DNA from 3 places in the Burkholderia sp. JP2-270 genome. Region 1 is predicted to be linked to each of the others. Evidence: riboswitches for the same ligand, from Rfam matches in the RefSeq annotation. Region 1 holds a riboswitch; each other region holds the start of a gene.
The links. A riboswitch is a leader RNA that binds a small molecule or an ion and turns the genes downstream of it on or off. The one in region 1 is predicted to bind cobalamin.
Positions count from the first base shown of each region.

Region 1 (4,275 bases):
CGGGTTCGTCGGTTCGGCCGTGGCGGCCGCGTCGGGCTTGCGCACCTCGTACAGCGTGACAGGCAACGGCTGCCGCCACGTGTCGAAGCGGCCGAGCGGTTCGGCATGCGCGAGCGACACGCGCGTGAGCGTGCCGCCGTGCGCATCGCGCCACGCGGCGAGCGCCATCTCGCCCTGCAGCGTGACCGCGTTCGCGACCAGCCGGCCGCCGGGCTTCAGCGACGACCAGCACGCGTCGAGTACGCCAGGCGCCGTCGCACCGCCGCCGATGAAAATCGCGTCCGGCGCGGCGAGTCCGGCGAGCGCATCGGGCGCGCGCCCCGCGACGAGCTGCAGGCCCGGCACGCCGAGCGCGTCACGGTTGTGCTCGATGTAGCGCTGCCGCTCCGCATGCGCTTCGATCGCGATCGCCTGGCATGACGGATGCGCGCGCATCCATTCGATGCCGATCGAACCGCTGCCGGCGCCGACGTCCCACAGCAGCTCGCCGGGTGCGGGCGCGAGGCGCCCGAGCGTCATCGCGCGCAGGTCGCGTTTGGTCAGCTGGCCGTCGTGGCGGTATGCATCGTCTGGCAGGCCGGGCGTGAGCGCGCGGCGCGGCGCGTCGGGGCCGGCCTGGCAGTCGAGCGCGACGAGATTGAGCGCGGCCGTTTCGTCGACGTTCCAGTCCTGCGCAAGGCCGTCGACACGCCGCTCGAGCGGGCCGCCCAGATGTTCGAATACGCTGATGCGCGTCGGCCCGAAGCCGCGCGCGGCGAGTTCGGCCGCGACGGCGGCCGGCGTGCGGCCGTCGGCACTCAGCACGAACAGGCGCCGGCCCGGCAGCAGGTGGCGCGCGAGCGTCGCGAGCGGACGCCCGACGAGCGATACCGCGCCGATGTCCTGCAGCGCCCAGCCGAGGCGCGCGGCCGCAAGCGACAGCGACGACGGCGCGGGCAGCACGCGCCATTCGTCGGGGGAAAGCCGGCGCGCGAGCGTCGCGCCGACGCCGAACAGCATCGGGTCGCCGCTCGCGAGCACGCAGACGGGCGACGGGCGGCGCGCAAGCACGCCCGCGACGTCGAACGGCGACGGCCACGTTTCGCGCGCGGCCGGCAGCCGCGCGGGCAGCATGTCGAGATGCCGCTGCGCGCCGACGACGAGCGTCGCGTCGAGCAGCGCGCGCCGCGCGCTGCGTCCGAGCCCCGCGTAACCGTCGTCGCCGATGCCCACTACCGTCAGCCACGCCGTCATGCACCCTTCCCCATCGTTCGATTCCATCGTGTCGCCGCGCGGCCGAAAAAGGGCCGGCGCAGCCGTCCGCATTGCGAAAGACGGCATGGTACCGTGTTCCATCCCGCGTTTCACCTGCCGACCCGCCGGCGCCGGGCCAACCTCCGCTTCGTCCGCCGAGAACGGCTTTCCGGTCGCGAACCGCGGTCGAAATCGGGTATCCTACGGCCGTTCGTTCGCCGGTGCCCTTCGGGGCCGAAGAGGGAACACAGGGCGCGCCGCGCGCCGCTGTGGCTGCCCCCGCAACTGTAGACAGCGAGCCGATCTCCCCCCTCACGCCACTGGTTCGACCGGGAAGGCCGGGAGCCGGCGCCGACCTGTCAGCCAGGAGACCTGCCGGCCAGAAAGTGCGTGCGTGCCAGTCGGCGTCGGGCGGGGTGTACCGATGCGTTGGCGCGCGGCGCGACACTGTTCCGATACCCCGTTGAGTTCCGCCCCCGATTCGATTCCTGCGTCGCCCGTCGTGCGCCCGTCGGCCTGCCCGGGGCTCGTGCGCGTCGTCGCGGCTGCCGACGGCGGGCTGTGCCGGATCAAGCTGCCGGGCGGCCGGCTCGATGCGCGCCAGGCGCGCGCGATCGCCGCCGCCGCGCGCGCATACGGCTCCGGCGCGATCGACGCGACCAATCGCGCAAATCTCCAGCTACGCGGCATTCGCGACGGCGGGGCCGACGCGCTGACGCGCGCGTTGCTCGACGCGGGGCTCGGCCCGCGCGCCGTTGCCACCGCAGACTCGACCGCCGATGCGGCCGCGCTGGCCGCGAGCGACGACGTCCGCAACGTGATGCTCAGCCCGCTCGCCGGGCATGACCCCGCCGCGCTCGTCGACAGCCGCGCGCTCGTCGTTCCGCTGCTCGACATGCTGGCAAGCGAACCGCGCCGCGGCGAGCTGTCGCCGAAATTCTCGATCCAGCTTGACGGCGGCGAATCGATCGCGGCGCTCGATCATCCGCACGACATCTGGCTCGCCGCATGGCGCCGCGACGACGGCGCGGTGCGCATCGCGGCCGGGCTGGCCGGCTGCCCGCCGGTCGCGCACGACGATCCGCCTGCTTCGGTCGATGTGTCGCCCGACCAGAGCGTCGCGCTCGTGCGCGCACTGCTGCTCGCGTTCCTCGATCTCGCGCCGGCCGACGTCACGCGGATGCGTGCGCTGCTCTCGACGTGCGGCGAACGCGCGTTGCTCGAACATGCGCGGCACTACCTGCCCTTCCCGCTCACGGCCGATCCAGCGCTCGCCGGCTGGCAGCGCATGCGATCCGATTCCGCACTGCGTTTCGGTGCGCGTCCGTCGCTCGACGCGGCGCGCTGCAGCGTCGGCGCGCAATTCGCGCTCGGGCGGCTCGACGCGACGCAACTGGAACGGCTCGCCGCATTGGCCGAAACCGACGGCGACGGCACGCTGTCGATGACGCCGTGGCAAGGCATGTTCATCCACGGCGTGTCGCATGCACGCGCACCGGCCACGCTCGATGCGCTCGCAACGCTCGGCTTCGTCTGCGCATCGTCGGACCCGCTTGCGACGCTCGTCGCGTGCACCGGCAGCGCGGGCTGCGCGAAAGCGCACGCCGACACGAAACGCGACGCGCTCGCGCTCGCCGCACGCATCGGCCATCCGGTCGACGTGCACCTGACCGGCTGCGAGCGCCACTGCGCGCTGCCGCATCCCGCGGCGCACACGCTGGTCGCGGTGGCGCCCGCGCACTACGACCTCTACCGGCGCGACGCCGCCGCGGGCCTCGGCGCCCCGCTCGCGCGCCATCTGACGATTGACCAGGCCGCGGCCCGACTGACGGACGCGCGGCATAGCCAGGACACCACCGATGCTTGACTACATTCGCGACGGGCAGGAAATCTACCGCCAGTCGTTCGCGACGATCCGCGCCGAGGCCGACCTGTCGCAGGTTCCTCCCGACCTCGAGAAACTCGCGGTGCGCGTGATTCACGCGTGCGGGATGGTCGACGTCGTCTACGACCTGCGCTTCTCGGCCGGCGCCGGCACCGCGGGCCGTACGGCGCTCGCGGCCGGCGCGCCGATCCTGTGCGACGCGAAGATGGTTGCCGAAGGCATCACGCGCGCACGGCTGCCGGCCGGCAACCCCGTGATCTGTACGCTCGGCGAGCCGGAGGTGCCCGACCTCGCGCGCCATCTCGGCAACACGCGCTCGGCTGCCGCGCTCGAACTGTGGCGCCCGCATCTGGCGGGCAGCATCGTCGTGATCGGCAACGCGCCGACCGCGCTGTTCCACCTGCTCGACATGATCGACGCCGGCGCGCCGCGCCCCGCGCTGATCCTCGGGTTCCCGGTCGGCTTCATCGGCGCGGCCGAATCGAAGGCGATGCTCGACGCCGACAGCCGCGGCGTACCGTACGTCGCGCTGCTCGGCCGGCGCGGCGGCAGCGCAATGGCGGCCGCCGCGGTCAACGCGCTCGCGACGGAGGTCGAATGACGACCGCGCGCGGACGCCTGTTCGGGGTCGGCGTCGGCCCCGGCGACCCCGAACTGATGACGATCAAGGCGCTGCGCGTGCTGCAGGCCGCGCCCGTGGTCGCCTATTTCGTCGCGAAGGGCAAGAAAGGCAATGCGTACGGCATCGTCGAAGCGCACCTGCTCGACACGCAGACGCAACTGCCGCTCGTCTATCCGGTGACGACCGAAGCGCTGCCGCCGCCGCTTTGCTACGAGACGGTGATCGCCGACTTCTACGATACGGCCGCCGAAATCGTCGCGGCGCACCTCGACGCGGGCCGCGACGTCGCGGTGATCTGCGAAGGCGACCCGTTCTTCTACGGCTCGTACATGTACCTGCACGACCGCCTCGCACCGCGCTACGACACCGAGGTCATCCCGGGCGTGTGCGCGATGCTCGGCGGCACGGCCGTGCTCGGCCAGCCGCTCGTCTATCGCAACCAGAGCCTGTCGGTGCTGTCGGGCGTGCTGCCCGAACACGAGCTGCGCGCGCGGCTCGCGCAGGCCGACGCGGCCGTGGTGATGAAGCTCGGCCG
Region 1 covers NZ_CP029824.1:2,690,753-2,695,027, forward strand. Annotated here, with positions in the region: gene cbiE (precorrin-6y C5,15-methyltransferase (decarboxylating) subunit CbiE) at 1-1,233, opposite strand, end outside; cobalamin riboswitch at 1,436-1,628, shown strand; gene cobG (precorrin-3B synthase) at 1,736-3,100, shown strand; gene DM992_RS12755 (precorrin-8X methylmutase) at 3,093-3,719, shown strand; gene DM992_RS12760 (precorrin-2 C(20)-methyltransferase) at 3,716-4,275, shown strand, end outside.

Region 2 (4,275 bases), 1.1 Mb from region 1:
CCGCCATTCGGCGCGCGTAACGGGCGTGATCGACAGCCGGTTGCCGCGTGCGAGCACGCGCATGTCGGCGAGTTCGTCGTGTTCGCGCAGTGCGGCGAGCGGCACGAGCGGCGACTTTTTCACATAGCGCACGTCGACGAGGAGCCAGCGCGGCGCTTCCTGCGTCGACTTCGGGTCGTAATAGGGGCTGCTCGGATCGAACTGCGTGGGATCGGGGTAGGGCGTCGACGATACTTCGGCGAGGCCAGCGATGCCCGGCTCGGGGCAGCTCGAGTGATAGAACAGCACGCCGTCGCCGATCTTCATCGTGTCGCGCATGAAATTGCGCGCCTGATAATTGCGCACGCCGGTCCACGGCAGCGAGCGCTGCGGTGCGTTGGCGAGATCGTCGATGCTTGCTTCGTCCGGTTCGGACTTCATCAGCCAGTATTGCATGGATCGTGATCGACGCAGCAGGAGGCATGATGGTCTGTTGGCATGCGCGTTCTGCGTGCAAACAGACCCTGAAAAAGAAAACGGCACCGGGACTCGCCCGATGCCGTTGGATAGGCCCCCGCCTTGGCCGCTAGGCCGGCATCCTGAACCTGAGGTTCAGAATTGGTCGCAGTTAGCAGCACTTCGGGTACATCAGACAGAGTGACGCGCGCGCCCGTGCTACAAATTTCCGCAACCGTGCACATGGCATTGGTTCAAGGAATATATGACCTTGGCGAACCAGGCAGGGAAGCTGACTGAACTGTGTTTCGATGCGCCAATTTGACCACCGTTGATCGCCGAGATCAAGGAGAATCGACGCATCGATTGAAACGTTACTGCGTCTCGTGCTGTGCGAGCACCGCGCCGAGCTGTTCGTTCATCTGGTGCATTGTACGACGGATTTCCTCCGCCGGAAATGCTTCACCGTGCCGCACGCTCGTTTGCAGCCGCAGCAATTCCGATGCGAGCGACAGTGCCGCCATCACCGCGATGCGATCGGTGCCGCGTACCGAGCTGTTCGAGCGGATTTTCGACATTTCGGCGTCCACGCGCGCGACCGCCTCGAGCAGCGCCGCTTCGGTCTCGGCCGAACAGGCGAGACGATAGGCCTGACCGAGAATCGAGACTTCGATCTGCTTGGTGCTCATGCATGTTCTCCGTGGCTGGCCGCGTCATCGCCACCCGTACGCGCCTGCGCATCCAGCAGGTCGAGCTGGTTGTCGGCTTGCTCCGCGCTTTTCGAGCGCGGCAGCTTTTCGAGAATCGCGTTCAGTTTCACCTGCGCGTCGTCGATCTTCGCCGACAGCGTGTCGCGCTCGGCTGCGAGCGCATTGCGTTCATCGCGCAGCTGCGCGAGTTCCGCGCGGACCGTGTCCGCTTCCGCGCGCAATTGCGCGACCTGCTCCTCGAGCGCGAGCCGTTCCGAGTGATAGCGCTTGTTCAGCGAAATCAGACGGCCAATATTTTGAGATAGGGTTTCGAGTTCGTTGAGCATTTGCTGCGTCCTCTAAAGACCCAGCATTTTAGCGCGGAATAACGCGCAATCCGACATCTGTAACGTTTCCAGTCGTAACACCCCCGCTTCTTGCCGCGAATAGGCGCGCCACGTGCGTGTCCGGACGCTTCCTTGACGCTCGCGCGAGCGGCTCCTAAACTGGCGCCGCCTCGGTGCTCGCGCGTGGAACGCGCGGTTAAACGGGAAGCAGGGAGCGGGCTCCGCCGGGAGGCCGCCAACCTGCGCTGCCCCCGCAACGGTAAGCGGCCGCGTCCTGTGACGCAGGCCGGCTCGGGCGCGTTCCGCGTGCAGGTGTCGCACGCGGGCGCGGGCCACTGCGCGTCATCGCGCGGGAAGGCGAGCCGGTACGCCGCCAGCCCGGATACCGGCCGAGGCGGGGAGCCCGCATGGGCTTCGTGACGCGCGGCCTGCGGGGAGGCGGGGCGCGCAGTGCTTCACGGGATTTATCTTCATGCTGACCCCAATCGTCCGCACGGCGCTCGGCGCGCTCTGCGGACTGCCGCTTGCCGCCGCCGCGCAGACCGCGGCGAATGCCGATGCCGCGGCGCCCGCCGTACCCGCGACAACGTCGGCCGTGTCCGCGGCCCGGCCTGGCGCTGCGACCATGCTCGAACCGGTCGTCGTCACCGCGCAGCGCGCGCCGCAGGCGCTGGCCGACACGATTCCGCAAACCACCGTATTCGACGCGCAGGATATCGCCGCGCATCCGGGCGCCGACCTGCCGACCCTGCTCGCGTTCGCACCCGGCGCGCAGATCGTGCGCAACGGCGGCCCCGGCGCGAGCACGACGATGTTTCTGCGCGGCGCGGAGTCGACGCAGTCGCTCGTGCTGATCGATGGCGTGCGGGTCGATTCCGCGAGTCTCGGTGCCGCGCAACTGAGCCAGCTGCCGCTCGACCAGATCGAGCGCGTCGAGATCGTGAACGGCAACGTGTCGTCGCTGTACGGCTCGGGCGCGATCGGCGGCGTCGTGCAGGTGTTCACGAAGGACGGCGGCAATCATCCGCCGCGCTTCAACTTCGCGGTCGGCGTCGGCAGCTACGGCACTCAGACGCAGCAGGCCGGCGTATCGGGGCGGCTCGACGGCGACGGAAAGACGACGTTCAGCGTGTCGATCGCACGCGACAAGGACAACGGTTTTTCCGCGCTCGACCCGGCGAAGAAGCCGAACGCGAACCCGAATGCGAACGGCTACCTGAACGAGAGCATCACCGCGGCGCTGCGCCACCGCTTCAACGACCGCTGGGATGCGGGCATCAGCTACTTCCAGTCGAACGGCAACAACAGCTACGACAATGCGTGGGGCGTGCCGACCGACCTGAACAACCTCTATTCGCGCGTGCAGCAGGTGCGTGCGTTCACGAACGGCAAGCTGACCGACTGGTGGACCGCTCGCGTGAGCGTGTCGACCGGCAACGATCGCAGCCAGTCGGCGCTGAACGGCGTCTATACCGATCACTTCAATACCGACAACCGCCAGTACACGTGGCAGAACGACTTCCGGATCGCGCCGGATCATCTGATCCAGGCCGGCTACGAGCGGCTCGACCAGCAATTCATGTCGAATGCGTATTCCGCGCCGCAGCGTCACGTGAATTCCGGCTGGGTCGGCTATTCGGGGCGCTTCGGCCGCCAGCAGTTCCAGGCGAACCTGCGCCGCGACCAGTACTCGGACTTCGGCGGCGCCAATTCCTACTATCTCGGCTACGGCCTCGAACTGACCGATCGCTGGAAGGTGACCGCGAGCTATTCGGACGCGTTCCGCGCGCCGAGCTTCAACGACCTCTATTACCCGATGGCCGGCAATCCGTCGATCCAGCCGGAGCGCAGCCATTCGATCGAGGCCGCGTTGCAGTACGCGTCCGATGCGGTGGGCGTGATGCGGCTCACCGCGTTCCAGACGCGCTATGCGAACCTGATCAACTATCGGCCCGACGGGAGCGGTTTCTACTATATTGCGCAGAACGTCGGCAGCGCGAAGGTGCAGGGGCTCGAAGGGTCGTGGCAGGGGCATGTCGGCGCGACCGACGTACGGGTTGCCGCCACGTTGCAGAACCCGGTCGACGAAACGCAGAATCAGGATCTCGACCGCCGCGCGCGGCGTTTCGCGTCGATGGCCGTGAACCGCGCGTTCGGCGCGTGGCGCGTCGGCGGCGAATGGCTCGTGAGCGGCGCGCGCAACGATCCGGGCGGCGGGCGGCTCGGCGGCTACGGGATCGTCAACCTGTCCGCGCGCTACAACATCACGAAGTCGTGGTATGTCAGCGCGCGTATCGACAACCTGCTCGACAAGGACTACGAGCTTGCATATGCCTACAACACGCCGAAGCGCGGCGCCTATGTCACGCTCGGCTGGCAGCAGCAGTAAGCGGATGCGCCGCGCGTCATGCGCAGCCCCGTGCGCGGCATGAGCGCCGCGCGCGCCGCCGCGATCTGGGCCGCGCTGGCCGCCGTGGTCGCGTTGCTGTTCGTCGTGTCGCTGTCGATCGGCAGCGTGCCGATGTCGCCGTGGCAGGCGCTCGCGTCGCTCGTGCCGCATGGCGGCGACGCGCTGTTCGCCGACATCGTCCGCACGCTGCGCCTGCCGCGCGCGCTCGCGGGCTTCGCGTGCGGTGCGCTGCTCGCGCTTGCCGGCGCGCTGCTGCAGGTGCTGCTGCGCAACCCGCTCGCGGAACCGTATGTGCTCGGCGTGTCCGGTGGCGCGGCCGGGTTCGCGCTGGTCGCGATGATCGCGGGCGGTGCGTGGTGGCTCGTCGATGCGTCGGCGTTCGCCGGCGCGCTCG
Region 2 covers NZ_CP029824.1:1,637,462-1,641,736, forward strand. Annotated here, with positions in the region: gene DM992_RS07815 (EVE domain-containing protein) at 1-435, opposite strand, end outside; RNA gene ssrS (6S RNA) at 547-728, opposite strand; gene DM992_RS07825 (cell division protein ZapA) at 810-1,124, opposite strand; gene DM992_RS07830 (ATPase) at 1,121-1,471, opposite strand; cobalamin riboswitch at 1,626-1,880, shown strand; gene DM992_RS07835 (TonB-dependent receptor) at 1,944-3,860, shown strand; gene DM992_RS07840 (iron ABC transporter permease) at 3,879-4,275, shown strand, end outside.
Region 2: another riboswitch for cobalamin. It lies ahead of DM992_RS07835 (TonB-dependent receptor); the one in region 1 lies ahead of cobG (precorrin-3B synthase).

Region 3 (4,275 bases), on a different replicon from region 1:
GGTAGTTCGTGTCGAACCATTTCGTCATTTCACCGGCCGCGACGCCACCGCAGCACGCCGCATGCTCTTGCGCCGACTGCGCCGAACGGCCGCGCGCAACGCGGAAATAGTTGTCGAGCACGTCGCCGTGGAAGCCCTGCACGCGCTTGGGCAGGTTGCCGAGCGTGAAGCTCATGTCGAGCACCTGGTCGTAGAACGCGAAATCGCCGATCGGCGCGAGATCGAGATCGCGCTGGTCGTGCCAATGGCGCTGGCGCAGCCCGGCGCCAAGCGCCTTCAGCTCGTCGCGCGACGATTCGCCCTTCCAGTAGCGTTCGAGACCGAACTTGAGTTCGCGCTTCGCGCCGATGCGCGGAAAACCGAGGTTGTGTGTCCTGACCATGAAGCTGCCGTCCAGATGAAATAGAAGATCCGGCAGCCATGATAGGGATTTCAAACCATGAAATAAAATGGCATTATTTCATTCATCCATTAAATTTGTTCATGCATCTGTTAGATAAGCGATATCCATGCTGGAACGATTCCATCTCGTCGTCATTCGTGAAGTCGAGCGCCAGGGCTCGCTGACCGCGGCCGCCAATGCGTTGCATCTCACGCAATCGGCGCTCAGCCACACCGTCCGGAAAATCGAGCAGCAGCTCGGCACGCCGATCTGGGATCGGGAAGGACGCGGCCTGCGGCTCACGCAGGGCGGGCACTATCTGCTGAAGCTCGCGAACCGGCTGCTGCCGCAGTTCGAGCTCGCCGAGGAGCGGATGAGGCAGTACGCGAAGGGCGAGCGCGGCACGCTGCGCATCGGGATGGAGTGCCACCCGTGCTACCAGTGGCTGCTGAAGGTCGTGTCGCCGTATCTGTCGCGCTGGCCCGACGTCGACGTGGACGTGAAGCAGCGCTTCCAGTTCGGCGGCATCGGTGCGCTGTTTGGCTATGACATCGACGTGCTCGTCACGCCCGATCCGCTGAACAAGCCGGGCCTGCGCTTCGATCCCGTGTTCGACTACGAGCAGGTGCTGGTGGTCGCCGACTCACACCGGTTCGCGAACGCCGACTACGTGACTCCCGAGCAACTGACCGACGAGATCCTGATCACGTACCCGGTCGAAACCGACCGGCTCGACATCTACAACCAGTTCCTGACGCCGGCCGGCATCGTGCCGAGGCGGCACAAGTCGATCGAGACGACCGACATCATGCTGCAGATGGTCGCGAGCGGGCGCGGCATGGCCGCGCTGCCGAGATGGCTCGCCGACGAATACGCGGACCGGATGCCGGTCGTGCCGGTCAAGCTCGGCAAGCAGGGGATCGCGAAGCAGATCTTCCTCGGCATCCGCGAAGCAGATGCATCGATCGACTATCTGGCCGCGTTCGTCGCGCTTGCGCGCGAATCGACGTGGAACGCGCCGCGCATGCTGCGCTAGGCGTGCCCCGTCGCGATACGTGTCAGGCGGCGCGCATGCCGATGCGTTCGCCGCGCTCTACCCATGCGCCGAACAGCAGGCCGATCGTCGTCCACATGATCGCCTGCATGCCGATGGCCGCGACGCGGAACTTCCACAGCACGGCGGCCGGGAACGCGGCCGGCACTTCGTCGATCGACGGCAGCCCGACCTGCACGGCCGCGATGATCGCGATGAACACGAGCCCCGCGACGATCGACGCATTCCATTGGCCGAGCTTCGCCAGCAGATGGCGGCGCACGCTGACCGAGAACGCCATCGTCGCAATCGAGATCGCGATCATCAGGAAGAACAGGCCCGTGCGATAGCCGATCGTGTCGGGATCGCCGACCGACGGCGGATTGGCCGGGTACTTGATGTTCGGCACGATCACGAGCGCGACGAACGCCGCCAGCGCAAGCCACGCGGCCAGCGGCCGTGCCGGGAGACGGCCGCCTCGCCCGTATGCATACGCAAAGACCAGCGAGAACAGCCCGCCGAATGCCGCGCCGTAGGTCACGACACCCGTCAACAGGCCGAGGCCGGCCTGCGTGTCGCGGCTGACCAGTTCGTGCTCGTGCTCCGGCACGTCGCCTTTGGCGGCCTCGAGCTTTTCTTCAAAGGAAATCGCCTGATCGACTTGCGGTTCGCCGACGATTTTCGCGAAACCGAACGTGAGGAGGCCCGCGGCGATGCCTGAGAGCATCCCGCGCATGAGCAGCTTTCCGACCATCGTGTACTCCGCGTCAGTGGCAGGGAAAGCCGAGCAGATGGCGGCCGTCGTGGACGAATTCATGCACGTACATGCCCGGCACGAGCGACGTCGCGCCTTGTTCCGCGCCGACGAAATAGAGTGCGAGCAGCAGGATCAGGCCGACGAACACGGCCCACGGCAACAGTTCACGGACGGGGATGGGTGCCGGCACGGCAACCGGCTTCAGCACTGCTTCGCTCATGGATGCACCTCAGGGGAATCGCGCCCCGACAAATGTTGGATGGGTACGAAGGCAGGTCTGGCTTCCGGGATCGGGATTCCCCGGTTACAGTGGCGCGACCGCGCCGGGATTGCACCGGCTTCCGCGTTTCGTATCGGGCGAATTGTACGCGCGAACGTCCGCGTATTGAAGTGAAGGTCTGCGGACGACCGCACAACCGCCCCGGCCCCTTTCGAAAACCGACATCAACATGCATGCCTCGCTGCGCCTGATCGCACACGCATCGACCCGGGCAATGCGCACCGGCGCGTTTCCCGACGACGATCCGCTCGACGCTCACGGGCTCGCGAACGCCGCTGCGCTGCGCGACCGGTGGGCAGGCGTCGCCGGCTCGCTCGTGCTGTGCAGCCCCGCACGCTGCGCGCGGCAGACCGCCGATGCGCTCGGGCTGCATGCCGACGTCGATGACGCGCTGCGCGACATCGACTACGGAAACTGGCGCGGCAAGCGGCTGCACGACCTCGCACGCGACCTGCCGGACGAACTGGGTGCATGGATCGCCGATCCATCCGCGTCACCGCATCGCGGAGAGTCGTTCGAAGCCGCCGCTCGCCGCGTCGGCGCATGGTTGAACGCGCTGCCGCCTGGCCGCGACATCGTCGCGGTCACCCACGCGGCGATCGTTCGCGCGGCCGTCGCACACGTACTGCGGATGAATCCCGACGCTGCAACCCGCATCGACGTCGCGCCGCTGTCGTGCATGACCTTCGTTGCATCACCGCACGGCTGGGCATTGATGACGAACGACGATCGGCGCGACACCGATGCGTAAGTCCCTGCCGTGTCGTGTTCACTATCTGGGCCGCGATACGGGCCGACGTGTCGCATCTCGGTCGCGCGCCGACATTCACCTTACGTCGCCGTAAGACATACCGTTCGTCATCCCGATTGTCATCAAACTGACTGCTGGCCGCAGCTAGGATCGGACGCGGTTCCCTCACGAGATGCCGTCATGAATCAACCTGCTTCGTCCGCCGCGAACAATCGCGGCTCCGTCGAGCGCAACCGGCAGGTCGGCTATGCCTTCTTCCTGCTGGTGCTCGCGATCGGCGCCGTCTATATCGCCACGCACCTGATCGACGATCTGTCGCCAGTCCGCGAAGGATCGCTGTTCCCGTACCTGATGCTCGGCGCCGCGCTGCTGATCGCGCTCGGCTTCGAATTCGTCAACGGTTTCCACGACACCGCGAACGCGGTCGCCACCGTGATCTATACGCACTCGCTGACACCGAACGTCGCGGTGATCTGGTCCGGCATGTGGAACTTCCTCGGCGTGATGGTTTCGAGCGGCGCCGTCGCGTTCGGCATCCTGCAGTTGTTGCCTGTCGAACTGATCCTGCAGGTCGGCAGCGGCGCGGGCTTCGCGATGGTGTTCGCGCTGCTGATCGCCGCAATCGTCTGGAACCTCGCGACCTGGTATTTCGGGTTGCCTTCGTCGAGCTCGCATACGCTGATCGGCTCGATCATCGGCGTCGGGCTGATGAACCAGTTGATGCACGGGCCGTCGGGCACGAGCGGCGTCGACTGGGGCCAGGCGCTCGGCGTCGGCAAGTCGCTGCTGCTCTCGCCGATCGTCGGTTTCCTGTGCGCGTCGCTGCTGCTGCTCGTGCTGAAGGCCATCGTGCGGATTCCCGAGCTGTACAAGGAGCCGCCGAAGGACCAGCCGCCGCCGTTCTGGATTCGCTGCCTGCTGATCCTCACCTGCACGGGCGTGTCGTTCGCGCACGGTTCGAACGACGGGCAGAAAGGAATGGGCCTCATCATGCTGATCCTGATCGGCACGGTGCCGACCGCGTATGCGCTGAACAAGGCCGTTACGCCCGCCGAATCGCAGACCTTCGTTG
Region 3 covers NZ_CP029825.1:1,378,183-1,382,457, forward strand. Annotated here, with positions in the region: gene metE (5-methyltetrahydropteroyltriglutamate--homocysteine S-methyltransferase) at 1-382, opposite strand, end outside; gene DM992_RS24065 (LysR family transcriptional regulator) at 510-1,418, shown strand; gene DM992_RS24070 (CbtA family protein) at 1,441-2,169, opposite strand; gene DM992_RS24075 (CbtB-domain containing protein) at 2,183-2,392, opposite strand; cobalamin riboswitch at 2,425-2,567, opposite strand; gene DM992_RS24080 (histidine phosphatase family protein) at 2,616-3,203, shown strand; gene DM992_RS24085 (inorganic phosphate transporter) at 3,384-4,275, shown strand, end outside.
Region 3: another riboswitch for cobalamin. It lies ahead of DM992_RS24075 (CbtB-domain containing protein); the one in region 1 lies ahead of cobG (precorrin-3B synthase).